2 regions of the Melaminivora sp. genome follow, and region 2 is predicted to be linked to the other one. Evidence: predicted binding sites of a transcription regulator. Region 2 holds the regulator's gene; the other holds the start of a gene.

Region 1 (22,292 bases), on a different contig from region 2:
CTAGCAATTTCGACAAAAAAGCCCGGTGCGGGACCGGGCTGGGCAGGGCCGGGCGTTCAGGCCGGCGTCAGGGCTTTTCGCCGCTCGGAAATGGCCAGGCCGCGTGGGGCGCCCGGGTGGTCTGCACGGCCGGCGCTGCGGCGGCGGCAGGTGCGGCGGCTGTCGTGCCTGCCACCTTGCGGGTGGCCGGGGCCTTGCCGGATGCACTCTTGCCCGCGGCAGCGCCCTTGCTGGCAGCCGTGCTGCTCTTGGCGGCCGTCCTGGTGCTGGCGGCAGCCTGCTTGGCGGTGGCGGGCGCCGCAGCGGCCTTCTTTGCCGGTGCGGCGCTCTTGGTGGCGGCGCCAGAAGCCTTGGCCGGGGTGGCGGCGGCCTTGGCAGGAGCCTTTTTCGCACTGGCGCTGTCGGCGGTCGAGGGCGCCGCAGTCTTGCCGGCCGTCTTCTTGGCCGCTGCAGCCTGTTTCACCGGGGCTGCCTTGGAGGCTGCGGCTTCCTTCGCCGGGGCGGTCTTGCCGGTGGTCTTCGCGGCAGTGGTTTTTGCAGTGGTCTTTGCCGTGGCGCTGGCGGACTTGGCGGGGGCCTTGGCGGTGGGTTTCGCTGCGGGAGCCGCAGCCGGAGCCGCCGCAGCCTTGCCGCTGCCGGCCTTGGCGCCTGCGGCCTTCTTGGCGGCTGGCGCTGCCGCCTTCTTGGCAGGGGCGGCTGCCGTGGCCGTCGGCGCTGCCTTCTTCGCAGCCGGGGCGGCGCTGGCTTTGCCGGCTGTGGCCTTCTTGGCGGGCGCAGCCTTCTTGGCGGCAGCCGGCGCGGGTGCCGGGGCCGCAGCGGCTGCCTTCTTGGCGGGAGCTGCCTTCTCGGCGGCGGCCGCCTTTTTCACGGCCGGGGTCTTGGCGCTGGCGGCGGCGCCGGCTTTCTTGGCGGGGGTGGCTGCGGTCTTGGTCGCAGCGGGTTTCTTCGCAGTTGCCATCATTTTCTCCTTGGGGTCGATTTGCAGAGAGCACGCAGCGCCTGCTTTGGGTACTGCGCGATCCATGGCAACGACGCGTCGTCCGCCACCACGAATGCTGAGAGAGGCGCACCCGCGCGGCGGCCGCGCCGTGCCGCCATGCCGTGGGAGTGCCGAGGAAAAACCGTATCCGCCATGGCTCGCTTCGCGCTGCGTGTCCGTCAATCCCAGGACAGCGCACCACCCGTCTGGTACTCGATGACGCGCGTTTCGAAGAAGTTGCGCTCCTTCTTCAGGTCGATCATCTCGCTCATCCAGGGGAAGGGGTTTTCCTCATTCGGAAACAGCGCCTCCAGGCCGATCTGCGTGGCCCGGCGGTTGGCGATGTAGCGCAGGTAGCCCTTGAACATGGAGGCGTTCATGCCCAGCACGCCGCGCGGCATGGTGTCTTCGGCGTAGCGGTACTCCAGGTCCACGGCCTGGTGGAACAGTCCGCAGATCTCTTCCTTGAACGGGGCCGTCCACAGGTGCGGGTTTTCCAGCTTCAGCTGGTTGATCAGGTCGATGCCGAAGTTGCAGTGCATGGACTCGTCGCGCAGGATGTACTGGTACTGCTCGGCCGCGCCGGTCATCTTGTTTTGCCGGCCCAAAGCCAGGATCTGCGTGAAGCCGACGTAGAAGAACAGGCCCTCCATCAGGCAGGCGAAGACGATCAGGCTCTTGAGCAGCGTCTGGTCGGCCTCGGGCGTGCCCGTCTTGAACGACGGGTCCATGATGGCGTCGATGAAGGGGATCAGGAACTGGTCCTTGTCGCGGATGGAGGCGACCTCGTTGTAGGCGTTGAAGATCTCGCCTTCGTCCAGGCCCAGCGACTCGACGATGTACTGGTAGGCGTGGGTGTGGATGGCTTCCTCGAAGGCCTGGCGCAGCAGGAACTGGCGGCATTCGGGCGCGGTGATGTGGCGGTAGGTGCCCAGCACGATGTTGTTGGCCGCCAGCGAATCGGCCGTGACGAAGAAGCCCAGGTTGCGCTTGACGATGCGGCGCTCGTCTTCGGTCAGGCCGTTCGGGTCCTTCCACAACGCGATGTCGCGCGTCATGTTGATCTCCTGCGGCATCCAGTGGTTGGCGCAGGTGGCTAGGTACTTTTCCCAGGCCCACTTGTACTTGAAGGGCACCAGCTGGTTGACGTCGGTCTTGCCGTTGATGATGCGTTTGTCCACCGCGCTGACGCGGCCGCCGTGCGCGGCGCCCGGCGGCGCAGCCTGCGGGCGCGGCTGCTGCAGGGGGCCGTCGTGCGGGGCCCCTTGCGGGAGGTTTTGCGGTGGGGTCTTGACTTCGTCGTCCCAGGTAAGCATGGCTCGTCCAGTGCGTGGATTATGGAAGCAGTGCTTCAAAAAGAAAAGCATCGAAGCGTTGCGCAGCGCCGATTCGTTGCGTACCCGCCTGCTGCGGGCGGCTTCGATGCGGTGGGGTGGGTGAGGCCTGGGGCAGCCTTCACTGGCAGGCTTCGCAGCCCGGGTCGTCGATGGCGCAGAACTGCACGTCCGTGGCCGGCCCGGCCATCGCGGCAGCTGCGGGCGCATCCGTCGGGACGGCATTGAGCTGGCGCTTGTTCACCGTGCTCATCTCGACGTGGGTGGCGCTTTGCGTGCGCAGGTAGTAGGTGGTTTTCAGGCCACGCAGCCACGCGAGCTTGTAGGTCTCGTCGAGCTTCTTGCCCGAGGCGCCGGCCATGTAGATGTTCAGACTCTGCGCCTGGTCGATCCACTTCTGGCGGCGCGCGGCCGCCTCGACCAGCCAGGTGGGCTCGACCTCGAAGGCGGTGGCGTAGAGCTGCTTGATGTCCTGTGGCACGCGGTCGATGGGAGCCAGCGAGCCCTTGAAGTGCTTGAGGTCCATGACCATGACGTCGTCCCACAGGTGCAGGCGCTTCAGGTCGCGCACCAGGTACTGGTTGATGACGGTGAACTCGCCCGAGAGGTTGGACTTGACCGACAGGTTGCCAAACGACGGCTCGATGGAGGCATCGACGCCAACGATGTTGGAGATCGTCGCCGTGGGCGCAATCGCCACGCAGTTGGAGTTGCGCATGCCGTGCCGGGCTATTTGTGCGCGCAGCGCGTCCCAGTCCAGACGCGCGCTGCGGTCCACCTCGACGTGGCCGCCGCGCTCCTGCGCCAGCAGATCCAGCGAATCCAGCGGCAGGATGCCCTGCGACCACAGCGAGCCCTGATAACTGTCGTAGGTGCCGCGCTCGCGCGCCAGCTCGCTGGAGGCCTGGTAGGCGTAGTAGCAAACGGCCTCCATGGACTCGTCGGCGAACTGCACGGCGGTGTCGCTGGCGTACGGAATGCGCAACTCATACAGGGCATCCTGAAAGCCCATCAGGCCGAGGCCCACCGGGCGGTGGCGCAGGTTGGAGTCACGCGCCTTGTCCACGGCGTAGTAGTTGATGTCGATCACGTTGTCCAGCATGCGCATGGCGGTGGCGACCGTGCGGCGCAGCTTGTCATGGTCGATCTGCCCGTTCCGAACGTGCTGGGCCAGGTTGACCGAGCCCAGGTTGCACACCGCCGTTTCGCTGTCGCCGGTGTTGAGCGTGATCTCGGTGCACAGGTTGGACGAGTGCACCACGCCCACATGCTGTTGCGGGCTGCGGATGTTGCACGGGTCCTTGAAGGTGATCCACGGGTGGCCGGTCTCGAACAGCATCGAGAGCATCTTGCGCCACAGGTCCACCGCCGGCACGCGCTTGAAGAGCTTCAATTCGCCGCTGTCGGCGCGGGCCTCATGGGCGACGTAGGCGCGCTCGAAGGCCTGGCCATACAAATCATGCAGATCGGGCACGTCCGAGGGCGAGAACAGCGTCCACGGGCCCTTGTCGAGCACACGCTTCATGAACAGGTCCGGAATCCAGTTGGCCGTGTTCATGTCGTGCGTGCGCCGGCGATCGTCGCCGGTGTTCTTGCGCAGCTCCAGGAATTCCTCGACATCGAGGTGCCAGGTTTCCAGGTAGGCGCAAACGGCGCCCTTCCTCTTGCCGCCCTGGTTGACCGCGACCGCCGTGTCATTGACGACTTTCAGGAACGGCACTACGCCCTGCGACTCGCCGTTCGTGCCCTTGATGCGCGCACCCAGAGCGCGCACGCGCGTCCAGTCGTTGCCCAGGCCCCCGGCGTATTTGGACAGCAGGGCATTTTCCTTGATGGATTCGTAGATGCCCTCCAGGTCGTCGGGCACGGTGGTGAGATAGCACGAGGACAGCTGTGAGCGCAGCGTGCCGCTGTTGAACAGCGTGGGCGTGCTGCTCATGAAGTCGAACGAGGACAGCAGCTCGTAGAACTCGATGGCGCGGGCGTTGCGGTCTTCCTCCTGCAGGGCCAGGCCCATGGCCACGCGCATGAAGAAGGTCTGCGGCAGCTCGATGCGCGTCTTGGCAATGTGCAGGAAGTAGCGGTCGTACAGCGTCTGCAGGCCCAGATAGTCGAACTGCAGATCGCGCCCGGGCTTGAGCGCCGCGGCCAGGCGCTCCAGGTCGAAGTCGAGCAGGGCGGGGTTGAGCAGCTCGTGCTCCACGCCCTGCTTCACGAACAGCGGGAAGTGCGCGGCATAGGCCTGCGGCAGGTCGGCGGGCGCCACCTCGCGCCCCAGCACCTCGCGCACGATGGTGTGCAGCAGCAGGCGCGCGGTGGCGTGGGTGTAGCCCGGGTCTTTCTCGATCAGGGTGCGCGCGGCCAGGATGCCAGCCTTGTAGACCTCCTCCATGGGCACGCCGTCGTACAGATTGCGCAGCGTCTCGGCGGCGATCGGCGCGGCCTGCACCTCGGGCCCGAGGCCGGCGCAGGCGGACTCGATCAGCGCCTGCAGGCGCAGCAGGTCCAGCTCCACGCGCTGGCCGCCCTCCTGCACGAACAGGGCCGGCATTTGCGGCATCAGCTGCTGGCGCTGCTGCGCGCGCTCCTGGGCGCGGCGCTCGCGGTACAGCACATAGGCCCGCGCCACGTCGTGGTGGCCCCCGCGCATCAGGCCGAGCTCGACCTGGTCCTGCACGTCCTCGATATGGAAGGTGCCGCCGGCCGGGCGCGAGCGCACCAGCGCCCGCACTACCGCCTGCGTCAGGTCCTCGACCAGCTCGCGCACGCTGGCCGAGGCCGCGCCCTGCGCGCCGCGCACCGCCAGGAAGGCCTTCATCAGGGCCACGGCGATCTTTTGCGGCTCGAACGGCACGACGGCGCCGTTGCGGCGCAGGATCTGATAACGGGCCAGTTCGGCGGCGCTGCCCGGGCGGGCGGCCCCGGCGGACAGGGCGTCCGGCATCTGCGGGAGGTCGGAGACGGGGGATTCGACGGAGGCGTGCATGGCTTTCCTTTCAGGGCGGTGGGGCAGCGGGCGGGGAGGGCGCGGGGCGTCGGCCTGGCTGCGTGGAGGTGCTGGCGGGCGACGTGCCAGACACTACATATAGCGCTAAGTGTTTGTTTGAAACACTATGGGTAGTGTATCCGCGCATCAAGGGCCCTGCAGCGACAGGCGCCGTTGTCCGACAGGGCCTCAGCGGCGCGCGGCTCCGGGCGGCAGCAGGATGCCCGTGCCTGCGAGTGCGGCCGACACGCGCGCCCAATCGAACCCCGGCCCCGGGTCGTGCTTGCGTGCCGGCGCGATGTGCTCGTGCCCGGCCACGTGCCGGATGGGGTGGCGCAGCTGCAACGCCGTGCACAGGGACAGAAGCGCCTCGTACTGCGCCGGCTCGAAGGCGCGTCCCTCCAGGCCCTCGAGTTCCACCCCGATCGAATCGTCATTGCAGCCATCGCGGCCGCGGTAGTGCGACACGCCGGCATGCCAGGCGCGCCGGCCGGTGTCCACAAACTGCCACAGGGTGCCGTCGCGCTCGATGAAGAAATGGCTGGAGACTTGCAGCCCCCGGATCTGCTTGAAATAGGGGTGGGCCTCCCAGTCGAGCCGGTTGGTGAACAGGCGCTGCACCTGGCCCGTACCGTATTCGCCCGGGGGCAGGCTGATGGAGTGCACGACCAGCAGGTCCACCCGGGCACCGGCGGGACGGCTGCCATGGTTGGGCGACGGCAGGCGGCGCGCGGTGCGCAGCCAGCCGTCCCGCCAGGGGCCGGCCCCCTGTGTCGCGCCGCGCATCACGGGCGCTGATGGGCGCGGCAGCAGTAGCTGCGTCCGCCCTCATCGTGCAGCGCCTGCGAATGCGGCAGGTGCACGCCGCAGTGCGCGCAGCGGACCATCTCCTCCGGCGCGGGCAGGGACGAGGCGCCGCGCCCGGGCGGCGGAGGGCGGCGCTGCTGGCTGCGCCAGAAGGCATAGACGATGGCCACCACGGCCAGGAGTACCAGGTACTTCATGGCATCAAGCGGCGCGCCCGAGCACCACCTCCATGACGAAGCGCGAGCCGGCATAGGCCAGCAGCAGCAGCGCCGCACCCGCGTAGAGCACGCGCGCCGCCCGCCGTCCGCGCCAGCCCAGGCGCGCCCGGCCCAGCAGCAGCAGCGCGAAGGTGGCCCAGGCCAGCACGGAGAACACCGCCTTGTGGTCCCACAGCCAGGCACGGCCGTAGAGCTCCTCGCTGAAGAACCAGCCCACCAGCAGCGTGGCCGTCAGCAGCACGAAGCCGGCCGTGACGAAGCGGAAGGTGAGGCGCTCCAGGGTGAGCAGCGGCAGGCTGCTGGACAGGTCGCTGGCCTGGCGCATCTGCCGCTCGGCGCGGCCCATCAGCCAGGCGTGCACCACGGCGGCAGAGAAGAGGCCATAGCAGGCGATGCCCAGCGTCAGGTGCAGTGCCAGCCAGGGCGAGGCCGAGACGTGCAGCGCCCGCCCGGGGAAGAAGGCCGCCAGCAGCGCCGTCGCACCGCCCAGCGCGCACAGCGCCCAGCGCGTGCGCAGCTGCGGAAACAACTGGTGTTCCACGGCGTAGATGGTCAGCACCAGCCAGGCCGTCATGGACAACGCCGGGGCGAAGCCGAAGTGCGGCTGGCGCCCGAGCAGCCCCCAGGCCAGCGCTGCCGCGTGCAGCGCCCAGGCCGGCGCCATGGGCCACAGGCTGCTGCGCTCGCTGCCCGCGCGGGCGACGACCACCGCGGCGAGCGCGTAGCCTGCTGCCGCGGCAATGGCCAGGAGCCAGGTGCCCGAGGATGCGCTGGGTAAAATCATGGGTTCGCAGTTTAGCTACGGAGCACGCAGCCATGGCCTCCGCCCTGACCGAAAAACTCACTCGTCTCGTCAAGGAGATGCGCGGCCAGGCCCGCATCACCGAGTCCAACGTGCAGGACATGCTGCGCGAGGTGCGCATGGCATTGCTCGAAGCCGACGTGGCCCTGCCCGTCGTGCGCGACTTCATCGCCCGTGTCAAGGAAAAAGCGCTCGGCCAGGAGGTGCTGGGCAGCCTCAAGCCCGGCCAGGCGCTGGTGGGCATCGTCAACCGCGAGCTCGCCGCCACCATGGGCGACGGCGTGGCCGACCTGAACCTGGCCGCGCAGCCGCCCGCCGTTATCCTGATGGCCGGCCTGCAGGGCGCGGGCAAGACCACGACTACCGCCAAGCTGGCCAAGCACCTGATCGAAAAACGCAAGAAAAAGGTGCTCACCGTGTCGGGCGACGTGTACCGGCCGGCCGCCATCGAGCAGCTCAGGACCGTGACCAAGCAGGCCGGCGCCGAGTGGTTCGCCAGCACGCCTGATCAGAAGCCCCGCGACATTGCAGTGGCGGCCCTCGACCACGCCCGGCGGCATTACTTCGACGTGCTGCTGGTGGACACGGCGGGCCGCCTGGCCATCGATGAAGTGCTGATGCAGGAAATCCAGGACCTGCACGCCGTCCTGAAGCCGGTCGAGACGCTGTTCGTGGTCGATGCCATGCAGGGCCAGGACGCGGTGAACACCGCGCGCGCCTTCAAGGAGGCGCTGCCACTCACCGGCATCGTTTTGACCAAGCTCGACGGCGACTCGCGCGGCGGCGCGGCGCTGTCGGTGCGCCAGGTCACCGGCGCGCCGATCAAGTTCGCCGGCGTGTCCGAGAAGATCGATGGCCTGGAGGTGTTCGACGCCGAGCGCCACGCCGGGCGCATCCTGGGCATGGGCGACATCGTCGCGCTGGTCGAGCAGGTCTCGGCCGGCGTGGACATGGAGGCGGCGCAAAAGCTTGCCGCCAAGGTGAAAAGCGGCGACGGCTTCGACCTGAACGACTTCCTGGGCCAGCTGCAGCAGATGAAGCAGATGGGCGGCCTGTCGAGCCTCATGGACAAGCTGCCGAGCGAGCTGACTGCCAAGGCCGGTCAGGTGGACATGGATCGTGCCGAGCGCGACATCCGCAGGAAGGAAGGCATCATCTGCAGCATGACGGCGCAAGAGCGCCGCAAGCCCGAACTCATCAAGGCCACGCGCAAGAAGCGCATCGCCGATGGCGCCGGCGTGCAGGTGCAGGAAGTCAACCGCCTGCTCAAGGAATTCGAGCAGATGCAGGGCATGATGAAGAAGATGAAGGGCGGCGGCCTGATGAAGATGATGAAAAAAATGGGTGGCATGAAGGGGCTCAAGGGCATGAAGGGCATGCCCGGCCTGCCGTTCTGATCGAGCCCTTCCGGGCGCCTCTCAAGGAGCACAGACCATGACCGCCCAGGCCGCGAGCAACCATTTCATCACCGAACAGGAATACCTGGACGGCGAGCAGCACAGCGAAGTGCGTCACGAGTACATCGACGGGCAGGTCTTCGCCATGACCGGGGCGAGCGATCTGCATGGCCTGATCCTGAACGCCTTGGCTTTCGCGCTGACGCCTGGAGCGCGGCGCAAGGGCTGCCAGCTCTTCACCTCGGACATGAAATTGCGGCTGGAGCTCGGTGGCCAGACCCTTTTTTATTACCCCGATCTGCTCCTGTCCTGCGATCCACAGGACCGCGACCGAAACTTCCGCCGCGCTCCCTGCCTGATCGTCGAAGTCCTGTCGCCCTCCACCGCGCGCATCGACCGGCGCGAAAAACTGCTGGCCTACCAGAGCCTGCCCAGCCTGCAGGCCTACCTGCTGGTCGAGCAGGAGCGTCGCCATGTGGAGCTGTACCGCCGCGCCAATGGCTGGCGCGTCGAGCACTACGAAAGCGGCAGCCTTCCCATCGACTGCCTGGACATGCCGCTGACGCTGGACGACATTTACATCGACGTGCCCCCGGCTTGACCGGTTCGCGTCAGGGCAGAGACAGGGCTGTTTTTCGTTGCAAGCCCTTGAGTGACAAGGGTTTCAAGGTATAAAAAGGGGAGTCGAAACTCAGCCTCCCAGCACCTCGCCGCGCAGCGTGTAGGTGCGCGCCTCGGTGATGCGCACGTCGAGCATCTGCCCGGTCAGGTCGGCGCTGCCGGCAAAGTTGACCACCCGGTTGCACTCGGTGCGCCCCATCAGCTCGCTGGCGTCGCGCCTGGACGCTCCCTCGACCAGCACGCGCTGCACCGTGCCCACCCGCTCGGCACTGATCTCGGCAATGTTGCGGTTGATGACGGCCTGCAACTCCTGCAGCCGGGCGAGCTTGACCTCATGCGGCGTGTCATCGTGCAGATTGGCCGCCGGCGTGCCCGGGCGCGGGCTGAAGATGAAGCTGAAACTGTTGTCGAAGCGCACGTCGTCGATCAGCTTCATCATCTTGCGGAAGTCCTCGTCCGTCTCGCCCGGAAAGCCGACGATGAAGTCGCTGCTCATCGCCATGTCGGGACGGATGGCGCGCAGCTTGCGCACCGTGCTCTTGTATTCCATGGCCGTGTAGCCGCGCTTCATGGCCATCAGGATGCGGTCCGAGCCATGCTGCACGGGCAGGTGCAGGTGGCTCACCAGCTTCGGGATGCGCGCGTAGGCGTCGATCAGGCGCGGCGTGAATTCGTTCGGATGGCTGGTCGTGTAGCGAATGCGCTCGATGCCGGGGATCTCGGCCACGTATTCCAGCAGCAGGGCGAAGTCGGCCTTTTCCGCCGTCCCGCCCATGGCGCCCAGGTACGCGTTGACGTTCTGGCCCAGGAGCGTCACCTCGCGCACGCCCTGGTCGGCAAGGCCTGCGACTTCGACCAGCACGTCCTCGAACGGGCGGCTCACTTCCTCGCCGCGCGTGTAGGGCACGACACAGTAGCTGCAGTACTTGGAGCAGCCTTCCATGATGGAGACGAAGGCCGATGCGCCCTCGACGCGTGCCGGCGGCAGGTGGTCGAATTTTTCGATTTCGGGAAAACTGATGTCCACCTGCGGGCGGCGCTGGCGCTGGCGCGCATCCAGCAGCTCGGGCAGGCGGTGCAGCGTCTGCGGGCCGAACACCACGTCCACGAAGGGCGCGCGGCGGATGATCTCCTCGCCCTCCTGGCTGGCCACGCAGCCGCCCACGCCGATCAGCACGCCGCGCTCTTTGAGATGCTTGACGCGGCCGAGGTCGGAAAACACCTTCTCCTGCGCCTTCTCGCGCACCGAGCAGGTGTTGAACAAGATCAGGTCGGCCTCGTCGGGGTTGTCCGTGGGCTCGTAGCCCTGGGCGGCCTGCATCACGTCGGCCATCTTGTCCGAGTCGTACTCGTTCATCTGGCAGCCAAAAGTCTTGATGAAGACCTTGCGGGCGGGCGAGCCGGGCGTCGGAGCGTGCTCGTTGCCGGGGGAAGTGGCGGGGGATTCGCAGCGTTGCATGGTGTGTATCCAGGGGCTGGGGTCGGGGGCAAAGGGCAGCGATTGTGCCCAAAGCCCGAAGGCCATGCGCTGGCGCGGCAGTCCGGGACAACGCCGGGGGAAATGCGAGGTTCGCAACGTGGTGTTGCGAAAGACTACAAAATGCTGATTTTCCAGCATCTTCGTTCCGTGAAACCCATGAATCTCTCCCGTATGAACGTCGCCACCCGGCTGGGGCTGGGCTTTGCCCTGGTCATCCTTGCCGGGGTGGCGGCGGCGCTGCTGGGCAGCCTGCAGCTGCAGCGCGTGCAGCGCAGCACCACTGTGCTGGTCGAGGACCGCATGGCCAAGGTCGAGCAGCTCAACCAGATGCAAGACAACCTGAACGTGGTGGCACGCGCCTCGCGCAACCTGGCGCTGCTCGATGAACCTGACCAGCGCGAGAAGGAAAAGCAGCGCATCGACGAGGCCCGCGCCAGCAACAATGTGCTGCTCAAGCAGCTGAACGACAGCATCGAGGACCCGGCGAACCGGCAGATTTTGGAAAAAATCGCCCAGCTGCGCGCCTCCTACAACGACACCACCGACAAGGCGATGGATCTGGCGCTGGTCGGCCAGGGCGTGATGGCGGCCGAGGTGCTGCTGCGCGAGAACCGACCGGTCCAGGCCGCCTATTTCGCGGCGCTGGGCGAGTTGATCGCAGCGCAGAAGAGCGCCATGCAAGCCACGGCCGGCGAGGTGCAGGCGCTTGCCAACACGACCACCGTGATGATGGCTGGCCTGGCCGCGCTGGCGGCCGTGGCGGGCATCGCCATCGCCTGGCTGCTCACTCGCTCCATCACGCGCCAGCTGGGCGGGGAGCCTGAATACGCCGCCAGCGTGGCGCGCGAGATCGCCGCCGGCAACCTGGCCGTGCAGGTGCAGCTGCGTGACGGTGACAGCGCCAGCCTGTTGGCCGCCATGCGCGCCATGCGCGACAGCCTGGCACAGGTCGTGGCAAGGGTGCGCCAGGGCTCGGAGTCGGTGGCCGCCGCCAGCACGCAGATCGCCCAGGGCAACCAGGATCTGTCGGGCCGCACGGAAAGCCAGGCCAGCTCGCTGGAGGAGACAGCCGCCTCGATGGAAGAGCTGGGCTCCACCGTGCGCCAGAATGCCGACAGCGCGCGCCAGGCCAACCAGCTCGCGCAAAGTGCCAGCACCGTGGCGGTGCAGGGCGGCGAGGTGGTGGCGCAGGTCGTGGACACCATGCGCGGCATCAACGAGGCGAGCAACCGGATCGCCGACATCATCCAGGTCATCGATTCGATCGCTTTCCAGACCAACATCCTGGCGCTGAACGCCGCCGTGGAGGCCGCGCGCGCCGGCGAGCAGGGCCGGGGCTTTGCCGTGGTGGCGGGCGAGGTGCGCACGCTGGCGCAGCGCAGCGCCGAGGCCGCCAAGGAGATCAAGCAGCTCATCACCGACAGCGTGCAACGCGTCGAGCAGGGCACGCAGCTGGTGGACCGCGCCGGCAACACCATGGACGAGGTGGTCACCAGCATCCGCCGAGTCACCGACATCATGGGCGAGATCAGCGCCGCCAGCAGCGAGCAGAGCCAGGGCGTGCTGCAGGTGGGCGAGGCGGTGCAGCAGATGGACCAGGTCACGCAGCAGAATGCCGCGCTGGTCGAGGAGATGGCTGCTGCCGCGTCGAGCCTGAACCTGCAGGCGCAGGATCTGGTGCAGGCCGTGGGCGTGTTCCAGCTGGAGCAGGGCCATGGGTCGCTGACGCGCCCGGTGCCACCGCCTCAACGCCCGGCGCCCCGGGCCGCGGCGGCCCCTGCCACCGCGCGGCCGCGGCCGGCCGCCCCTGCTGCGGCCGTGCAGCGGCCCGCCGCACCACGGGTGGCAGCGCACGCCCCGGCCCCGGCCCAGCCCGCGCTGGCCAAGGCGGGCGAGGACGACTGGGAAGCCTTCTGACAGGGGCGGGTGGGCGCCGCCGGGCGCCCGCCTGCCATTGGTCGCTGGCCATGCCAGCCCGCACCAACGAAAAAGGCCTGGATGGATCATCCAGGCCTTTGCGTGTGTGGTGGTGGTACCGGGACTTGAACCTGGGACATCAGCATTATGAATGCTGCGCTCTAACCAACTGAGCTATACCACCGAAGCCGCAAATTATAGAACAAAAATTCGCGGCGCAAGGCAATCATTGGTGCGTGAAGTTCGCCTGACGCTTGTTCACGAAGGCGTCCATGCCTTCCTTCTGGTCCTGCGTGGCAAACAGCGCGTGGAACAGGCGGCGCTCGAACATCAGGCCGTCGCTCAGGGAGCCCTCGAAGGCGCGGTTCACCGTCTCCTTGGCGGCCATGACGGCGACCTGGGAGAAGCCGGCGATCACGATCGCAGCAGCCAGGGCCTCTTCCATCAATTTCTCCAGCGGCACCACGCGGCTGACCAGGCCCGAGCGTTCGGCCTCGGCCGCGTCCATCATGCGAGCCGTGAGCGCCATGTCCATGGCCTTGGACTTGCCGATGGCGCGCGGCAGGCGTTGCGTGCCGCCGGCGCCGGGGATCACGCCCAGCTTGATCTCGGGCTGGCCGAACTTGGCGTTGTCGGCGGCGATGATGAAGTCACACATCATGGCCAGCTCGCAGCCGCCGCCCAGGGCGTAGCCGCTCACGGCGGCGATCACGGGCTTGCGGATCGCGCGGATCTGCTCCCAGTTGCGCGTGATGTAGTCGCCCTTGTAGGCGTCGGCGAAGCTGTACTTGGCCATGGCGCCGATGTCGGCGCCGGCGGCAAACGCCTTTTCGCTGCCCGTGATGATGATGCAGCCGATCTTCTCGTCGGCATCGAAGGCCTTGAGCGCCGCGCCAAGCTCGTCCATGAGCTGGTCGTTGAGTGCGTTGAGCTGCTTGGGGCGGGCAAGCTGGATGACGCCGACCTGGTCCGCTTCGGTGCGGACTTCGATGCATTCGTAGGCCACGTGTATCTCCGTTGTTCGTAGGGGTGAGGGGAAGGGAAAGCCGAAGCGGGCAACTATACCGCCCGGTCGGAAGTGTCCGGCGCCGCGGCCGGGCCGAGCCAGCGTGCCGCCAGCGCGGCATCCTCGACCTCCAGGCGCACCGCATCGGTGCCCGCGCCGCTGCCGGGCAGGGCCAGGGGCAGGCGCAGCAGGCGCCGGTCGCGCGCGACCAGGGCCGTGACCTGCTCGTCCGCGCCGGCGTAGAGCGGCACATCGTCGAGCTGCAGCACGCGCCAGGCGCCGCCCTCGGGGGTTTCGATTGCCAGCCACTCGTCCCCGGCGGCAAAGCCCGCCTGCTCGGCCGCGCCGCCGCCAAGCACCACCTTGACCTGCACGCCCGCCGCGCCCTCGGCCACGCGCAGACCCAGCCGCTGGGCCAGCGGCGCGGGCTGGGCGCGGCAGGCGATGCCGTGCGCGGCCAGCAGTTCGGCAAGCGGCAGCTCGTCCGTGCCGTGCACCCAGGCGGCCAGCTCGGCCGCCCAGTCGCGCCCGGACAGGGCCTGCAGCTCGGCCAGCAGATCGGCCTCGGTCATGGGCCCGCCGCCGGTGCGCCGCCACAGCGCACGCAGCACGTCGTCCAGCGTGGCGCGGCCGTGTTGGCGCAGGGCCAGGTCCAGGCACAGGGCGACCAGCGCCCCCTTGCTGTAGTAGCTGACCGTGCTGTTGGGCGTGTTCTCGTCCGGGCGGTAGAACTTGACCCAGGCGTCAAAGCTCGCCTCGGCCACGGACTGCACGCGCCGGCCCGGCGTCTGCAGCACCTGGTTGATGGTTTTGGTCAGCACGCGCAGGTAGCTGCCGTGGTCGAGCAGGCCGGCGCGGCGCAGCAGCAGGTCGTCGTAGTAGCTGGTGAAGCCCTCGAAGAACCACAGCAGCTGCGTGTAGTTCTCGCGCGCGTAGTCGTAGCGCGCAAACTCCGCCGGGCGCAGGCGCTTGACGCACCAGGCGTGAAAATATTCGTGCGAGAACAGCCCCAGCAGGTTCTGGTAGGACTCGGCCGGTTGCGCCTCGCCCTGGCGCGGCAGGTCGCGCCGGTTGCACAGCAGGGCGGTGGAGTTGCGATGCTCTAGTCCGCCATAGCCCTCGTGCAGCACGTTCAGCAGGAAGACGTAGCGCTTGAACGGCGGCGCCTCGCCCTGTGCATGCCACAGGCCCGCCACCGTCTCGCACAGCCGCTGCACGTCGCGCAGCAGGCGCTGGCCGTCGAACGAGGGCGCGGCGCCCGCCACCACCAGGCGGTGGGGCACGCCGGCGGCGCTGAAATCGGCGCTCCAGAATTCGCCTATCTCCACGGGGCAGTCCACCAGCTCGTCGTAGTCGCGCGCCCGGTAGCTGCCAAAACCGGCCTCGTCCGTCCGCTCGGCCGCCAGGCCCGTGGCCAGCTGCCAGCGGGGCCGCGCGGCCGGGCGCAGAATGTCGATCGCGTGGGGCGCTCCCTCCTGGCCATGCACGCACAGGCACAGGCTGGTGCCGTTGAAGAAGCCGCGCACCCCATCCAGCCAGGCGGTGCGTACCGAAGTGTCGCAGGCGGCGGCCTCGTACTCCACGGTGAGCGCGCGCGCCGGGTCGCAGGCGGCGCGCCAGCGGTGCTTGTCCAGCTGCTGCAGCGCCACCGGGCGCCCATCCTGGCGGGCGCGCAGCGCCTGCAGGTTCTTGGAGAACTCGCGCACCAGGTAGCTGCCCGGAATCCACACCGGCAGCGACAGCTCCTGCTGCGCGGCCGGCTGGGCAACGGTCAGGGTGATGCGGTACAGGCGCTGGTGCAGCGCCGACGGGTCGACGCGGTAGTGCACGGCGGGCGGGGGCAGGGCGCAGGGGGGCATGGGCCGCTCACTCCAAACGAGGATTAGCTATTATAAAAATAGCTGCAAGCCCTTGCAGGGCAAGGGCTGGAGGTGTATTTCGCCAGAATTTTTGGGAGGGTCCCGGCGGCTCCCGGCAGCTCCTGGCCCGGGCGCCCCGGGGCTCACTGGGCCGCAGCGGCCTCGTTCAGGCGCTTGTCCACGTCCTGGGCCGCGATCGCGCCGGGCACGCGCGTGCCGTCCGGGAAGATCAGCGTGGGCGTGCCGGTGATCTTGTGCTTGCGCCCGAACGCCAGGTTGCGCTGCAGCGCGGCCGTGTCGCAGCTGGCGGCGACGGGCATCTTGTCGCGCAGCATCCAGTCCTCCCAGGCGGCGCCGCGGTCCTTGGCGCACCAGATGTTGCGCGACTTCTCGGCCGAGTCGGGGCTCAGGATGGGGTAGAGAAAGACATACATGGTCACGTTGTCCACGTTCTGCATGTCTTTTTCGAAGCGCTTGCAGTAGCCGCAGTTGGGGTCCTCGAACACCGCCAGCTTGCGCTCGCCCTTGCCGCGCACGAGGGTGAAGGCGTCCTGCAGCGGCAGGGCCTTGAAGTCCACGGCGGTCAGCTTGGTGATGCGGTCCTCGGTCAGGTTGCGGCGCGCACGCGTGTCGATCAGCTCCCCCTGGATCAGGTAGTTGCCCGTGGCGTCGGTGTAGAACAGGTCGGTGCCGATGCGCACCTCGTACAGCCCCTTCATGGGCGTGGAGCGCACCTCGTCGATCTGCGACAGCTGCGGGATGCGCTCGGCCAGCGTCTTGCGGATGGCGGCGTCCTGGGCCAGGGCGCCGGTGGCGGTCAAGGCCAGCGTTGCCGCGGCGAGCAGGGTGGGGAGGAGTTTCATGGTGTGTGCAGTCGGGTCGTGTCCATCGGTCGGGTGGGCTTTCTTTCAGGCGCGGCGCGCACTGTCCAGGCCCATGGCGCGGCGCGCCACCCAGGTCTTGAGCGGGCCGCTGCGCGCGAAGCTGCTCATGCCCCAGTTGCGCAGCGCGGCAAACGCCGTCTCTTGCCGGGCAAAGAGTTGCTGCAGCCCGTCCATGACCAGGCCCGCCGGCAGCAACTCGGCCTTGCGCTCGCGCTCGTAGCGGCGCAGCGGGCGCAGGTCCGACAGCGGCCGCCAGCCCTGGCGCGTGCGCAGCACCCGCGCCAGCGCCTGGGCGTCGCCCAGGCCCAGGTTCAGGCCCTGGCCGGCCAGCGGGTGCACGTTGTGGGCGGCGTCGCCCGCCAGCACCCAGGTGCCCGGGCCGTCCGGCATGCGGCCGCACCAGTGGCGCGCGCGTGCCTGCTGCAGCGGCCAGCTGGCGCGCGGCCCGCTCATGCGCAACTGCCCGAGCGCGCCCCGGCTGGCCTCGATCAGCGCGAGGGTGAAACTGTCTTCGTCGGCATCGAGCCAGTGCGGGGCCTGTTCATGCGGGACAGACCAGACCACGGCCACCGAGTTCCCGCCGGGGCCGTCCAGCGGCAGAAAGGCCAGGATGGAGCCGTCGGGCGCAAACCACTGGCGCGCCACCTGGCGGTGCGGCAGCTCGCAGACCAGCCGCGTGGCCACCGCCGTCTGGCCGTAGGGCGTGACGTCGAATTCGGCGCCGAACAGCGCCCGGGTGCGGCTGGCGCGGCCCTCGCAGACCACCGTCAGCGGCGCGGGCACGGGGGCGTCCACCACCTCGACCAGCGGCTGAAAGCGCACCGCGTCGTGCAGGCGCGCCTCGAGCGCGGGCACATCGACGATCCAGGCCAGGGCCTCGCCCCCCTGCTCGGCGGCGTCGAACTGCACCGCGCCCTCCTGGTCGGCCGCCACCTCCATGCGCAGCACGGCGGTGGCGTGCTGCTCGTCGGGCCAGCCGCGCACGGACTGCAGCAGCGCGCGCGAGGCGGCGTTGAGGGCGTAGGCCCGCACGTCGGGCGCGCCGCCGCCCTGGGCCGGGGGCGCCACCAGCGCCACGCGCAGACGCTCGCGCGCCAGGAGAAGGGCCAGGGCACGGCCCACCACGCCCGCGCCACGGATGCAAATGTCGAATGTCTGCGCCATGGCGGGCATTGTAGGAGCGGGCCGCAGAGCGCCTGGAGGCGGGGGCGGCGCGCCGACCTAGAATCGCGCGTTTGTCCTTCCAGTACCCGAAAGCCCTGTCATGAGCCTGAAATGCGGCATCGTGGGCCTGCCCAACGTCGGCAAGTCCACCCTCTTCAACGCCCTCACCAAGGCTGGTATCGCCGCCGAAAACTACCCTTTCTGCACCATCGAGCCCAACACCGGCGTGGTCGAGGTGCCCGACCCGCGCCTGGCCCAGCTCGCGGACATCGTCAAGCCCGAGCGCATGGTGCCGGCCATCGTCGAGTTCGTGGACATCGCCGGCCTGGTCGCGGGCGCCAGCCAGGGCGAAGGCCTGGGCAACCAGTTCCTCGCGCACATCCGCGAGACGGACGCCATTGTCAACGTGGTGCGCTGTTTCGAGGACGAGAACGTGGTCCACGTCGCCGGCCGGGTCGATCCGATCGCCGACATCGAGGTCATCCAGACCGAGCTGTGCCTGGCCGATCTGGCCACCGTCGAAAAAGCCCTGAACCGCTACAGCAAGGCCGCCAAGAGCGGCAACGACAAGGAGGCGGCCAAGCTGGTGCAGCTGCTCACCCCCATCCAGGCCGCGCTCGATGAGGGCAAGCCGGCGCGCACGGTGGAGGTCTCGAAAGAGGACGCGCCGCTCTTGAAGCAGTTCTGCCTGATCACCGCCAAGCCGGCCATGTTCGTCGGCAACGTGGCCGAGGACGGTTTCGAGAACAACCCGCTGCTGGACAAGCTGAAAAGTTACGCCGCGGCGCAAGGAGCCCCCGTGGTGGCCATCTGCGCCAAGATCGAAGCCGAGATGGCCGAGATGGAGGACGAGGACCGCGCCATGTTCCTGGCCGAGATGGGCCTGGAGGAGCCCGGCCTGAACCGCCTGATCCGCGCCGGCTACGACCTGCTTGGCCTGCAGACCTACTTCACCGCCGGGGTCAAGGAAGTGCGCGCCTGGACGGTTCGCAAGGGCGACACTGCCCCGCAGGCCGCCGGCGTCATCCACGGCGACTTCGAGCGCGGCTTCATCCGCGCGCAGACCATCGCGTTCGACGACTTCCTGCAGTTCAAGGGCGAGCAGGGCGCCAAGGACGCGGGCAAGATGCGCGCCGAGGGCAAGGACTACGTGGTCAAGGATGGCGACGTGATGAACTTCCTGTTCAACGTCTGACACCGCCCGGCTGCCGTCACAGCGGCAGCCCGTCCGTCCCCGTCACCGCCCGGAACGCCGGGCGCGCGAAGAAATAGCCCTGCATCAGCGCCACGCCCTCGTGGCTGAAGAAGTCGCGCTCACCAGCGGTCTCGATGCCCTCGGCGATGACGGTGATGCCCAGCTCCTGGCACATGCGCAGCAGGTGGCGCGTGATCACTTGGCGCGAGCGGCTGGCATCCACGTTGCGCACCAGCGCCATGTCCAGCTTGACGATGTCGGGCTGGAAGTCCGCCAGCAGCGTCAGCCCGGCGTAGCCCGCGCCAAAGTCGTCGATGGCGGTGAGGAGGCCCGTGCGCTGGTACTCGCGCAGGATGCTGGCCAGCCAGGGGCCGTCCTCGACCCGATCCCCCTCGGTCACCTCGAAGATGATGCGCTCGAGGGGAAAGTCGTGCCGCCGCGCCGCGGCCAGCGTGGTGCGCAGGCACAACTCCGGCTGATAGACGGCGTTGGGCAGGAAGTTGATCGACAGCCGGGTTTCCATGCCCAGCACCGCCGCCGTCTCGATGGCCTTGACGCGGCAGGCCTGGTCGAAGCGGTAGCGGTTGTCCTCATTGACCTGCTCCAGCACCCAGCCCGCGCCCTGGCCTTCCACGCCGCGCACCAGCGCCTCGTGCGCCCAGACGCTGCGCGCCTGCGTGTCCACGATGGCCTGGTAGGCGAAGTCGAAGGAGAAGGTGAGTTTTTGTGATGAGGAGCAGCCCGGGCACCCCGAGGGCGGGTCGAGCGGCAGGATGTCGATGAAGTCCATGGCGAACTGCCCCGGGGCCGGGGCGGGCAAGTGGAGGAGCGAAGGGCATTATCCAGGGCCGGGCGCAGGGGCGGGTGCTGCGCGCACAATCGACGCCCTCCCGCCTGGCCCCTGCGCCCCGACACTCCTTTCCCATGCATCCCGGCATCGCCTACGCCACCGCCGCCTACACCGCCTGGGGCCTGTTCCCGCTGTACTTTCGCCAGCTCGCGCAGGTCTCGGCGCTGGAGGTGATCGCCCACCGCACGCTGTGGTCGCTGGTCTTCGTCGCCCTGGTGCTGTTCGTGCGCCGGCAGTGGGCGTGGCTGGCGCCGCTGCTGCGCCAGCCGCGGCTGGTGGCTGTTTCGGCGCTGTCGGCGCTGCTGCTGTCGGCCAACTGGCTGATCTACGTCTGGGCGGTGAACAACGGCCATGTGCTCGACGCCAGCCTGGGCTACTTCATCCTGCCGCTCATCAACGTGGCCCTGGGCTATGCCGTGCTGGGCGAGCGCCCGCGCCGCGGGCAGTGGGCGGCCGTGGTGCTGGCCGCGTGCGGCGTGCTGTGGCTGGCGCTGCAGGCCGGACGCATGCCCTGGATCGGGCTGGCGATCGCGCTGACCTTCGGCGGCTACGGCCTGCTGCGCAAGACGGCGCCGCTGGGCGCGCTCGAAGGCTTGGCGCTGGAGACGGTGCTGCTGGCCCCGCTGGCGCTGGGCCTGCTCGCCTGGTGGGCCGCGCGGGGCACGGCAGCGTGGACGCACGCCGGCGCCGCCGACTGGCTGTGGCTGCTGGCGGCCGGGCCCATCACCGCCGTGCCGCTGCTCCTGTTTGCCGCCGGCGCACGCCGCGTGCCGCTGGCGACGCTGGGGCTGCTGCAATACATCTCGCCCAGCCTGCAATTCCTCCTCGGGGTGGGGCTGCTGGGCGAGTCGGTGCAGCCGGCGCGGCTGGCCGGCTTTGCGCTGATCTGGTCGGCGCTCGTACTGTTCACGCTGGAGGGCCTGTGGCAGCGGCGCCCGGCGTGAACAGGCGCTGGGTCAGCCGTGCAGCCAGCCCGTCCAGCCGGCGGGCACCAGGTGCAGCAGCGTGGCCGTCATGACCAGGTAGCGGAAGAACTTGCCCACCGCCATGTAGGCCAGGCAGGGCCAGAAGGGCAGGCGCAGCCAGCCCGCGATGGCGCACAGCGGGTCGCCCACCACCGGCAGCCAGCTCAGCAGGCAGGCGCGTGCGCCCCATTGACGCAGCCAGATGCGCACCAGACGCTCGTTGCGCGACAGGGTCCGGGGCCGCCGGGCCGCGGGCCTGTCGCCTGCAGTCCCCTCGCGCGTCAGCTCGCGCGCCGCACGCCAGGCCTTGTGCGCGCCCAGGCCCATCCACCAGCTCACGGCGCCGCCCAGCGTGTTGCCGGCGGTGGCCGCCAGCACGGCCGGCCAGAACAGCTCGGGATTGAGCTTGACCAGCCCGAACACCGCCGGCTCCGAGCCCAGCGGCAGCAGCGTGGCCGAGACGAAGGCGACCAGGAACACCGTGCTCAACCCGAATTGCGGCAGGGCAAGGGTGTGCAGCAGCTGTTGCATCCAGGCTTCCATGGGGCGGCGAGTGTAGGTGGCGGTCGGTGGCGCGGCGTTCCATTCTTGCGCGTCGCGGGCCGCCTCCGGTATCGTCGCCGCTCCATGGCCGCGTAGGAGAGCAGCGACGATGCACAGGCAAGACATGAATCACCCCGCGCACCGCGGCAGGGGCGCCCGGCTGGCCGGCGGCGCCGCTGCGCTGGCGCTGGCAGCGGCCCTGGGCGGCTGCGCGCAACCGGGCCCGGGCAGGGCAGGTGGCGCAGCGCCGGACCTGGTGCCGCTGGCCAGCGTCGCCCCCGGCGTGCTGCAGGACATGCGCTACCGCGGCTCGCGCAACTTCCTCGGCCGCCCGGTGGCCGGCTACGAGGACGCGCAGTGCTGGCTCACGCGCCCGGCGGCCGAGGCGCTGGCCGGGGTGCAGCGCGAGGCCGAGACGCTGGGCCTGCGCGTGAAGGTGTTCGACTGCTATCGGCCGCAGCGCGCAGTCGATGACTTCGTGCGCTGGGGCCGCGACCTGCAGGACCAGAAGACCCGCGCCGAGTACTACCCGCGCGTGCCCAAGCAGGAGCTGTTCCAGCGTGGCTACATCGCCGAGCGCTCGGGCCACAGCCGCGCCAGCACCGTGGACCTGACGCTGGTGGTGGTCGATGGTCTGCGCGCGCGCAAGGTGCTGGCCGGGCCGCTGGCGGATGGCGAGGAGGCCGACATGGGCACGCCCTTCGATCTCTTCGATCCGCTCTCGCACACCGACAGCCCCGAGCCCGCCCCCGACGTGCGGCAGAACCGCCAGTGGCTGCGCGCACTGATGCAGCGCCACGGCTGGCGCAACCTGCCCGAGGAGTGGTGGCACTACACCCTGGAGCGCGAGCCCTACCCGGATCGTTTCTTCGACGTGCCGCTGCGCTGAGTTGCCGGGGTTTCAGGAGTGAAAAAGCCCCTGGGACGAGAGCTGGCAAGGGCAGGTTGCTATCAAAAATATTGTTTGAATACGCCCCCGTGGGCAGGAAGGGTCTTATGTCGGGCAGGTTCTTTCCCGGGCTGCGCTGCATGGCCGCGGCGCTGCTGGCCCTGTGGCTGCCGTTGCAGGCGGCCACGCTGCAGCTCGAGGGCGCGAGCGGGCACACGCAGCTCGACGGCGCGGCGCTTGCCGCCCATCCGCAGGCGCGCGACATCGACATACCCGCAGACGTGGCCTATGGCCGAGCCATGCGCTACCGCGCCGTACCGCTGGCCGTGGTGCTCGCCGGCCTGGGCCTTGCGCCTGGCGACACGCTGGAGGTCGTGGCCAGCGACGGATTCACCG
Region 2 (8,208 bases):
GATCTGCGCGATGGTGGGAATGTCCAGCACTTCCATACCCGGATTGCCCACGGTCTCGCCCAGCAGCAGGCGCGTTTCGGGCCGGATGGCGGCGCGCCAGCCGTCGATGTCACCGGGCTTGACGAAGGTCGTCTCGATGCCGAAGCGGCGCAGCGTGTAGTGCAACAGGTTCTGCGAGCCACCGTACAGCGCGGTGCTGGCGACGATGTGCCCGCCCGCGCCCATCAGCGTCGCCACGGCCAGGTGCAGCGCGGCCTGGCCGCTGGCGGTTGCGATCGCGCCCACGCCGCCTTCGAGGGCCGTGACGCGCTGCTCCAGCACGTCGGTGGTCGGGTTGCTCAGGCGGCTATAGACGTGGCCGGGGCGCTCCAGGTTGAACAGCGAGGCGGCGTGGTCGCTGGACTCGAACACGAACGAGGTCGTCAGGTACAGCGGCGTGGCACGCGCGCCGGTGGTCGGGTCCGGCCGACTGCCCGCGTGCAGCGCGAGCGTGTCGAAGCCGGGGTCGGAATATCCGGGCATCCGTGTCTCCAAAGTGGTCAATGCGCGGGGGATTGTGGGCTATATTTTCCCGAGCGCTTCCGGCCCGGCCGGCCTCACTGCCCCTTGCGAGACACCATGAAAGTCAGCGACATCCTGCGCCTCAAAGGCAACACCCTCTACACCGTGACACCGGGCGAACCGCTGGCGCAGGCCGTGCAGACCATGGCCGAGCGCGACATCGGCTCGCTGATCGTCATGGAATACGGCGACCTGGTGGGCATGCTCACCTTCCGCGAGATCAACCAGGTGCTGGCCAGGAACGGCGGCAGCGTCGGCACCATGCTGGTGCGCACCGCCATGGACGACGCGCCCGTGACCTGCACGTTGGAGACCGACATGGACGAGGTGCGCCGCATGATGCTGGGCTGCCATGCGCGCTACATGCCGGTGATGGAAAACCGCATGCTGATGGGCGTGATCAGCTTCTACGACGTCGCCAAGGCGGTGGTGGACAGCCAGAACTTCGAGAACAAGCTGCTCAAGGCCTACATCCGAGATTGGCCGGAGGAAAAATCGCAGCCGTCCGATCAGGCGGGTTGAGTGGCCTGTTTTTTATGAAACACGCATAAAACCCGCACCAATACAGGACTGACAGCTACATTTTAAGTAGCGCCAACGGTCGGCGATAATCCCGCTCCACTATGAGCGGCAACACCCTAGGCACCCTGTTTTGCGTCACCAACTTCGGTGAGTCCCACGGCCCAGCCATCGGCTGCGTGATCGACGGCTGCCCGCCGGGCATGGAGCTGTCCGAAGCCGACATCCAGCGCGACCTGGACCGCCGCCGCCCCGGCACCAGCCGCCATGTCACCCAGCGCAATGAGCCTGACGCCGTGGAAATCCTCTCGGGCGTCTATGAGGGCCGCACCACTGGCACGCCCATTGCCCTGTTGATCCGCAACCAGGATCAGCGCAGCAAGGACTACGGCGCCATTGCCCAGAGTTTTCGCCCGGGCCACGCCGACTACACCTATTGGCACAAGTACGGCCTGCGCGACCCGCGCGGCGGCGGGCGCTCGTCGGCGCGCCTGACGGCCCCCACGGTGGCTGCCGGCGCCGTTGCCAGGAAGTGGCTGCAGGAACAGTTCGGCACCCGGTTTCGCGCCTGCATGACGCAGCTGGGCGAGCTGCCCATCCCCTTCGAGACCTGGGAACACGTGCCGCACAACCCGTTCTTCGCCCCTGTGGCAGACGTTGCGCAGTATGAGGACTACATGGACGCGCTGCGCAAGGCCGGCGACTCCTGCGGCGCGCGCATCCGCGTGCAGGCCAGCGGCGTGCCCGTCGGCCTGGGCGAACCGCTGTACGACCGGCTGGATGCCGATATTGCCCACGCCATGATGGGCCTGAACGCCGTCAAGGGCGTGGAGATCGGCGCCGGCTTCGCCAGCGCGGCGCAGCGCGGCACGGTGCATGGCGACTCGCTCACGCCGCAGGGCTTTGCCAGCAACCATGCTGGCGGCATCCTGGGCGGCCTCAGCACGGGTCAGGACATCGAGGTGAGCCTGGCCATCAAGCCGACCAGCTCCATCATCAGCCCGCGCCAGTCCATCGACGTCGACGGCCACAGCGTTGATGTGGTGACCAAGGGCCGGCATGACCCCTGCGTCGGCATCCGCGCCGCGCCGATCGCCGAGGCGCTGCTGGCGCTGGTGCTCATGGACCACACGCTGCGCCACCGGGCGCAGTGCGGCGACGTGGCCCAGGCCGTGGGGCCGATCCCCGCCAGCAACGTCTGAAGGGCGCTTTTGCCCCTTTTCTCTCTGTGAAAGGATGCGAGGGCCGGCCCCATCCCGCCCCATGGCGTCGCCTTCCCTTCTTGCTCCCTCTCCCCCTGGGAGAGGGCAGGGGTGAGGGCCAGCCCCATCCCGCCCGACGCCATCATGCCCACCAGGCGCCACCCAGTTTCAAATAAAAACGGCCGCAACCCACGCAGGGCAACGGCCGTCAGCTACTGAAAGAGTAGCAGCCTATTTCCCTACCTCGTCCACCAGCGCACGGAATTCGTCCACGTCCTCGAAGCTGCGATAGACGCTGGCAAAGCGCACATAGGCCACCTTGTCGAGCTTTTGCAATTCGCGCATGACCAGTTCGCCCAGGTTGCTCGACAGCAGCTCGCGCTCGCCCAGGTGCAGGAGCCGCTCCTCGATGCGCTCGATGGCGCTGTCGATCTGCAGCGTACTCACCGGGCGCTTGCGCAGCGCCAGCTGAAACGACGCGAGCAGCTTGGCACGGTCGTAGTCCACGCGCCGGCCATCCTTTTTCACGATGGCCGGAAAGTTCACCTCCGGCCGCTCGTAGGTGGTGAAGCGCTTGTCGCAAGCCGCGCAGCGCCGGCGCCGGCGCACCAGCGTGCCATCCTCGGACACGCGGGTCTCGGCGACCTGCGTGTCGGGGTGGCTGCAGAAAGGGCACTTCATGGTCCGCGTCGCTGTGGAGGAAAGCGCCCGGAACGGTCAGCGATAGACCGGGAAGCGGCTGGTCAGTGCGTGCACCTTCGCGCGCACGGCGGCCAGGTGCTCCTCGTCGTGCGGGTGCTCCAGCACGTCGGCCAGCAGGTTGGCCGTCTGGCGCGTTTCCTCTTCCTTGAAGCCGCGCGTGGTGATGGCCGGCGTGCCCACGCGGATGCCGCTCGTCACCATGGGCTTTTCCGGGTCGTTTGGAATGGCGTTCTTGTTGATGGTGATGTGGGCTTTGCCCAGGGCGGCCTCGGCTTCCTTGCCGGTGATGCCCTTGGCGCGCAGGTCCACCAGCATGACGTGGCTTTCCGTGCGGCCGCTGACGATGCGCAGGCCGCGCTCGATCAGCGTGTCGGCAAAGACCCTGGCGTTCTTCACCACCTGCTGCTGGTACTGCTTGAAGCCGGGCTCCAGTGCCTCCTTGAAGGCCACGGCCTTGGCGGCGATGACGTGCTCCAGCGGGCCGCCTTGCAGGCCGGGGAAGATGGCCGAGTTGAGTGCCTTCTCATGCTCGGCCTTCATGAGGATGATGCCGCCGCGCGGGCCGCGCAGGCTCTTGTGCGTGGTCGATGTCACCACGTCGGCGTAAGGGACCGGGTTGGGGTATTCGCCCGCCACCACCAGGCCGGCGTAGTGCGCGATGTCCACCCAGAAAATGGCGCCCACTTCCCTGGCGATTTTCGCGAAGCGCTCGAAATCGATGCGCAGCGCGTAGGCCGAGGCGCCGGCGATGATGACCCTGGGCTTGTGCTCGCGCGCCTTGGCCTCCATCGCCTCGTAGTCGATCTCTTCGCGCTCGTCCAGGCCGTACGAGACCACGTTGAACCACTTGCCGCTCATGTTCAGCGGCATGCCGTGCGTGAGGTGGCCGCCTTCGGCCAGACTCATGCCCAGGAGGGTGTCGCCGGGCTTGCAAAACGCCATCAGCACGGCCTGGTTGGCCTGCGAGCCCGAGTTGGGCTGCACGTTGGCGGCTTCGGCGCCAAACAGCTGCTTGATGCGGTCGATGGCCAGCTGCTCGATCACGTCCACGTTCTCGCAGCCGCCGTAGTAGCGCTTGCCGGGGTAGCCCTCGGCGTACTTGTTGGTCAGCTGGGAGCCCTGTGCAGCCATGACGGCGGGCGAGGCGTAGTTTTCGCTGGCGATCAGCTCGATGTGCTCTTCCTGGCGGCGGTCTTCGGCCTGGATGGCGGCCCACACCTCGGGGTCGGTTTGTTCGACAAGAATGTTGCGTTGGTACATGGTGGCGGTCAGATGAACGTCTGGCCTTCGGGGGTTCCGAGGGCTGCCCAGGCGAACGACGGATCGCGTCCGGACGCCAGGGTCCGCGCGGTACGCTTCCCAGTGGTTGGCAGGAAGAGCGGCAGTGTCTCCTGCGGGATTTCCACGTCAGCGGCGGTCCGTGGAGGGCCGCGCCTATCGCCAGTTGCGTACCCGGCTAGTGTAGCCGAGGGGTGCGCTTTCAGGCGCCGGCCAGCAGGGCCACCTTGTCGGTGCCGGCCGGCAGGGCGGCGGACGGCACGGCCGTCTCTGCAGCGGCCGGGCCCTGGGTGGAGAGCACGGGGCGCGCCTGGGCGGAGGCGGCAGCGCGCGTGCCGGCCACCTGGCGCAGGCGGAAGTGCTCGGCGAGCACCTTGGCGGCATAGCCTCCGTCGCTGGGCAGGTTGGCCGCGCCCACGTAGTAGCGCAGGCCCCCTTCCAGCGAGCCGGCGCGGGCGATGCATTCCTGCAGCACCTTGACGCCCACGCGCAGGTTGGTCACCGGATTGAAGGCGGCAAGGTGGCCGCCCACATCCTCGTATTTGTCTGTATGGATGCGCGTCATGACCTGCATCAGGCCCTGTGCGCCCACGGCGCTTTGCGCAAACGGGTTGAAGCTCGACTCGATGGCGACGATGGCCAGGATCAGGGTCGGGTCGAGCTTGGTGCGCTTGCCCAGGTCGTACGCTTCATTCACCAGGGCTGCGACCGGCTCGGGAGCAACGCGGTACTTCTTGCTCAGCCAGTAGGCCACGGCCGCCTGCTCGCGCGGCAACTCGCGCGGATTGATGGCGATCGGCGGCTCGGCCGCGCTCGTCGCCGCGGCAGCCACTACCGGTTCGGTCAGCGAGGCCGTCAGCGCCGCATCGGGCGCAGGCGCCGCCTGCGCCTGCACCACGTGACGCGATTGCAGCCAGCCCATCAGGCGTGCCTCGCCAGCGTGGCGCAGGTCGGGCCGGGCGGTCAGGGCGATGGCCGCAAAGGCCACGGCGAGTCCCAGCAGTGCGAAGCTGCTGTGGATGACTGCCAGAAAACCACTGACCACATCGGCGGCAAAGGTGCGCGCGCCGGCGACCACTCTTCCTGAAGCTGTCATAGCTTTTCCTTTCTGCATCGAGTCCCGACAGGGGAGGGGCGCCTGAAAGCAGGGAGGGGCGCGGGGACTCGGCGGGTCCGGGCGCGCACGCCAGGACGGTTTGCCATTTCAGTCCGCACACCGGGCGCGTGGCGCTCGGAGACCTGGCGGACTGTCGGAGCCGGAGATCGGCTGCAAACCCTGGGCAGGATGCAAAGGTGCCCTAGGGTTATTACGGGGTCGTCGTGAATTGGCGGATTCTAAAAGTGTCGAAAATTCACCGTCAACACTAAGGACATGTGTTTTGATACAAAAAATTCATATCAAATCTGTGGATTGCAGCAGGAAACAGCCCTGGGCTGACACACATCAAGGGTATGGACCGAACTTCTGGTTCAAGGTTCCACGACCCTGACGCTGCCGTGGAGCGCATGTTGGAAAAACCCGTAGGTTCTGCTAGCCTTCGGGCGTCTGACGTGTTCAGGCATCCTGCCGAAGGCAACGCGAGAAGGGCTTGCAGCGCTCGCATCCACCCGAGGCACCCCCTGGAGGCAATCCCTTGCCTCCCGCGCGGCGGACCATCCTCTCCGCAGCGCAAAAATGGTGGCAAGAAGGCGGTCGCGCCTGCCACCGGGCCCGGTGGCAGAGTGCTTTGCCCCGGGCCTTCGTTTTTGTGGCCCGGCCACCCTTGGGGGCGCCGGGCAAAACCGGGCCAAAATAGCGCCCCGGTCGAGGCACGGGCCCGACCTTCCATTCATCCATGTTTCCCTTTTCTTCCCGCAACAAGATGTCCGACGTCCCTGAAACTTCTCCGGTCCCGGCCAAAGCCAGCGAGCCGCATCCCCTGGACGCGTTGACGGGAGGTGCCTTCTCTGCTCCCACCTCCGGCGAGCGAGCTGCGCGCATCCGTGAGTGGCTGACCACCCAGCCCGCGCAGGAACAGCTGCAGGAAGTGTTCAAGGAACTGAGCGCGCGCGACAAGGGCGCGGCGCGCGCGGTGCGCGAACGCATCGAGGAGCTGCGCCGCGCCCAGGCCCAGCAGGCCATCGCTGCCGAGTGGGCCGGCAAGGCCGAGGCGCTGCTGGCCGCGCCGCGCCTGAACATCGCCGACGCCCTGGCCTGGCAGCGCGACGCGGCCAAGGCCGGAGCGCCGCTGTCGCGCGAGCCGCTGTCGCAGCTCAAGGGCCAGCTGGCCGAGCGCGTCAAGACCATCGAGGACCTGCAGCACCGGGTGCAGGTGCAGCGCGAAGTGGCCGTGCTGCTGGCGCAGCGCATCGAGGTGCTGTCCACCAAGCCCTGGAGGGACGCGCAGGCGGCCCTGGAGCAGCTCGATGCCGACGTGCAGCGCTGGCAGGCGCAGGCCGACGAGCTGTCCGCCGACGCCTCCTGGGCGAGCGTGGAGCCGCGTTTTCCCGCGCAGCTCGATGCCTCGCGCGCTCAGCTGCTGCTGGTCTGGGAGGCTTTCCAGTCGGCTCTGCGCCAGGCCTCGGCCGCCGCCGGGGACGCGTCGGTCGAGCTGCCCCCCGTGCCCGTGTGGGCCGACGAGCTGCGCCAGGCGCGCGGCCTGCCCACGGAGGCCGACAAGGCGCCCGGCCGCGCCGCGCCCCCTGCCGCCGCCCGGCCCAAGACCGATCCGCAGCAGCGCGAAAAAGCGCAGCAGCTGGTGGGCGAGGCGCTGGCGCGGCTGGAGCAGGAAACCGCCCAGGGCCACGGCAAGGCCAGCGCCAACGCCGCCACTGCGCTGCGCGGTGTGCTCAAGACCCATGGCCGGCTGATCGACGGCGAACTCGAGCAGAAGGTGAATGCCGCCCTAGTGGCGGCAGGCGAGCTCGAAGGCTGGCAGCGCTGGAGCGCCGACCAGCTGCGCGAGGAACTGGTGGCGCGTGCCGAGGGCCTGCTGGCCCGGCCCGAGGGCCAGGCCCTGGGCGGACGCAAGATGCAGGAAACCCTGCGCCAGCTGCGCGAGCAATGGAAGCAGGCCGACCAGGGCGCCCCGGCCAACCATGCGCTGTGGAAGCGGTTCGACGAGGCCTGCAACGCCGCGCACAAGGTGGTCGAGGCCTGGCTGGACAAGGTGCGCTCGGAGAGCGTCCAGCACCGGGCCCAGCGCGAGGCGCTGATCGAGGAGATCAACTCCTGGGGCCAGGCGCAGGCCGACACCGCGACCCCCGACTGGAAGGCGGCGCAGCGCGCGCTGCACCAGTTCGGCGAGCGCTGGCGCGCCGGCGGCCATGTGAGCGAGAAAGTCTTTGCCGAACTGCAACCCCTGTGGAAGCAGGCCATGGCCGCCGCGGCCGCACCGCTGGAGGCAGCGCAGAAGGCCAGTCTGCAGCAGCGCCACGCCATGATCGACGAGGCCCAGGCGCTGGGCGGCGCACCCGTGCTGCGCATCGACGCCGTGCGCGCGCTGCAGCAGCGCTGGCAGGCCGAGGCACAGGCCGTGCCGTTGGACCGCCGCCAGGAACAAAAACTCTGGGAAGCCTTCCGCAAGCCCATCGACGAGGCCTTTGCGCGCAAGAGTGCCACGCGCGAGCAGAGCGTTGCGCAGATGAGCGCACGCGACCGGGCGGTGCTGGAGGCCTCGCGGGCCCTGGAAGACGCCAATGCATCGGGCGACGCGCAGAAGATCCGCGCGGCCATGGCTGCGCTGGACGCAGCGCTGCGGGCCCAGCCGACCCAGGAAGAGGAACAAAAACCGGCGCAAGCCCAGACCGCGCAAGGAGAGGTTGCTACGACAACCGGAGCGGACACCGAGGCACCTGAAACCGTTGAAGCGCCCACGCCTGCACCCGCCCCGGCGGTGCCGGCCCGTCCGGTCGTTGCCGTGCGCGGCGATGACCGCCCGGGTGCGCGCCGGCCGGCGGCCGGCGG

Evidence for each region. The regulator NrdR, encoded in region 2, represses ribonucleotide reductase genes. The targets are predictions, from matches to a motif close to CACNANATNTNGTG.
Region 1: the regulator NrdR is predicted to act here: its motif matches at 5,391-5,404, upstream of RT051_RS00305 (ribonucleoside-diphosphate reductase subunit alpha).

Annotation. Positions count from the first base shown of each region.
Region 1 is NZ_DAMCAM010000001.1:63,478-85,769, forward strand. Features, by position in the region: gene RT051_RS00295 (hypothetical protein) at 68-958, opposite strand; gene RT051_RS00300 (ribonucleotide-diphosphate reductase subunit beta) at 1,159-2,295, opposite strand; gene RT051_RS00305 (ribonucleoside-diphosphate reductase subunit alpha) at 2,435-5,257, opposite strand; gene ampD (1,6-anhydro-N-acetylmuramyl-L-alanine amidase AmpD) at 5,489-6,085, opposite strand; gene RT051_RS00315 (PP0621 family protein) at 6,085-6,303, opposite strand; gene RT051_RS00320 (cytochrome c biogenesis protein CcsA) at 6,308-7,108, opposite strand; gene ffh (signal recognition particle protein) at 7,141-8,523, shown strand; gene RT051_RS00330 (Uma2 family endonuclease) at 8,561-9,124, shown strand; gene miaB (tRNA (N6-isopentenyl adenosine(37)-C2)-methylthiotransferase MiaB) at 9,215-10,501, opposite strand; gene RT051_RS00340 (methyl-accepting chemotaxis protein) at 10,781-12,541, shown strand; tRNA gene RT051_RS00345 (tRNA-Met) at 12,649-12,725, opposite strand; gene RT051_RS00350 (enoyl-CoA hydratase) at 12,768-13,547, opposite strand; gene RT051_RS00355 (peptidase M61) at 13,601-15,406, opposite strand; gene RT051_RS00360 (DsbC family protein) at 15,550-16,269, opposite strand; gene RT051_RS00365 (FAD-dependent monooxygenase) at 16,315-17,454, opposite strand; gene ychF (redox-regulated ATPase YchF) at 17,555-18,649, shown strand; gene RT051_RS00375 (EAL domain-containing protein) at 18,666-19,439, opposite strand; gene rarD (EamA family transporter RarD) at 19,574-20,443, shown strand; gene RT051_RS00385 (YqaA family protein) at 20,456-20,995, opposite strand; gene RT051_RS00390 (M15 family metallopeptidase) at 21,132-21,896, shown strand; gene RT051_RS00395 (cytochrome c) at 22,004-22,292, shown strand, end outside.
Region 2 is NZ_DAMCAM010000084.1:776-8,983, reverse strand. Features, by position in the region: partial or broken gene RT051_RS13715 (PLP-dependent transferase) at 1-522, opposite strand, end outside; gene RT051_RS13710 (CBS domain-containing protein) at 619-1,083, shown strand; gene aroC (chorismate synthase) at 1,185-2,282, shown strand; gene nrdR (transcriptional regulator NrdR) at 2,514-2,963, opposite strand; gene glyA (serine hydroxymethyltransferase) at 3,000-4,244, opposite strand; ZMP/ZTP riboswitch at 4,283-4,442, opposite strand; gene RT051_RS13690 (lytic transglycosylase domain-containing protein) at 4,465-5,358, opposite strand; gene RT051_RS13685 (DUF349 domain-containing protein) at 6,125-8,208, shown strand, end outside.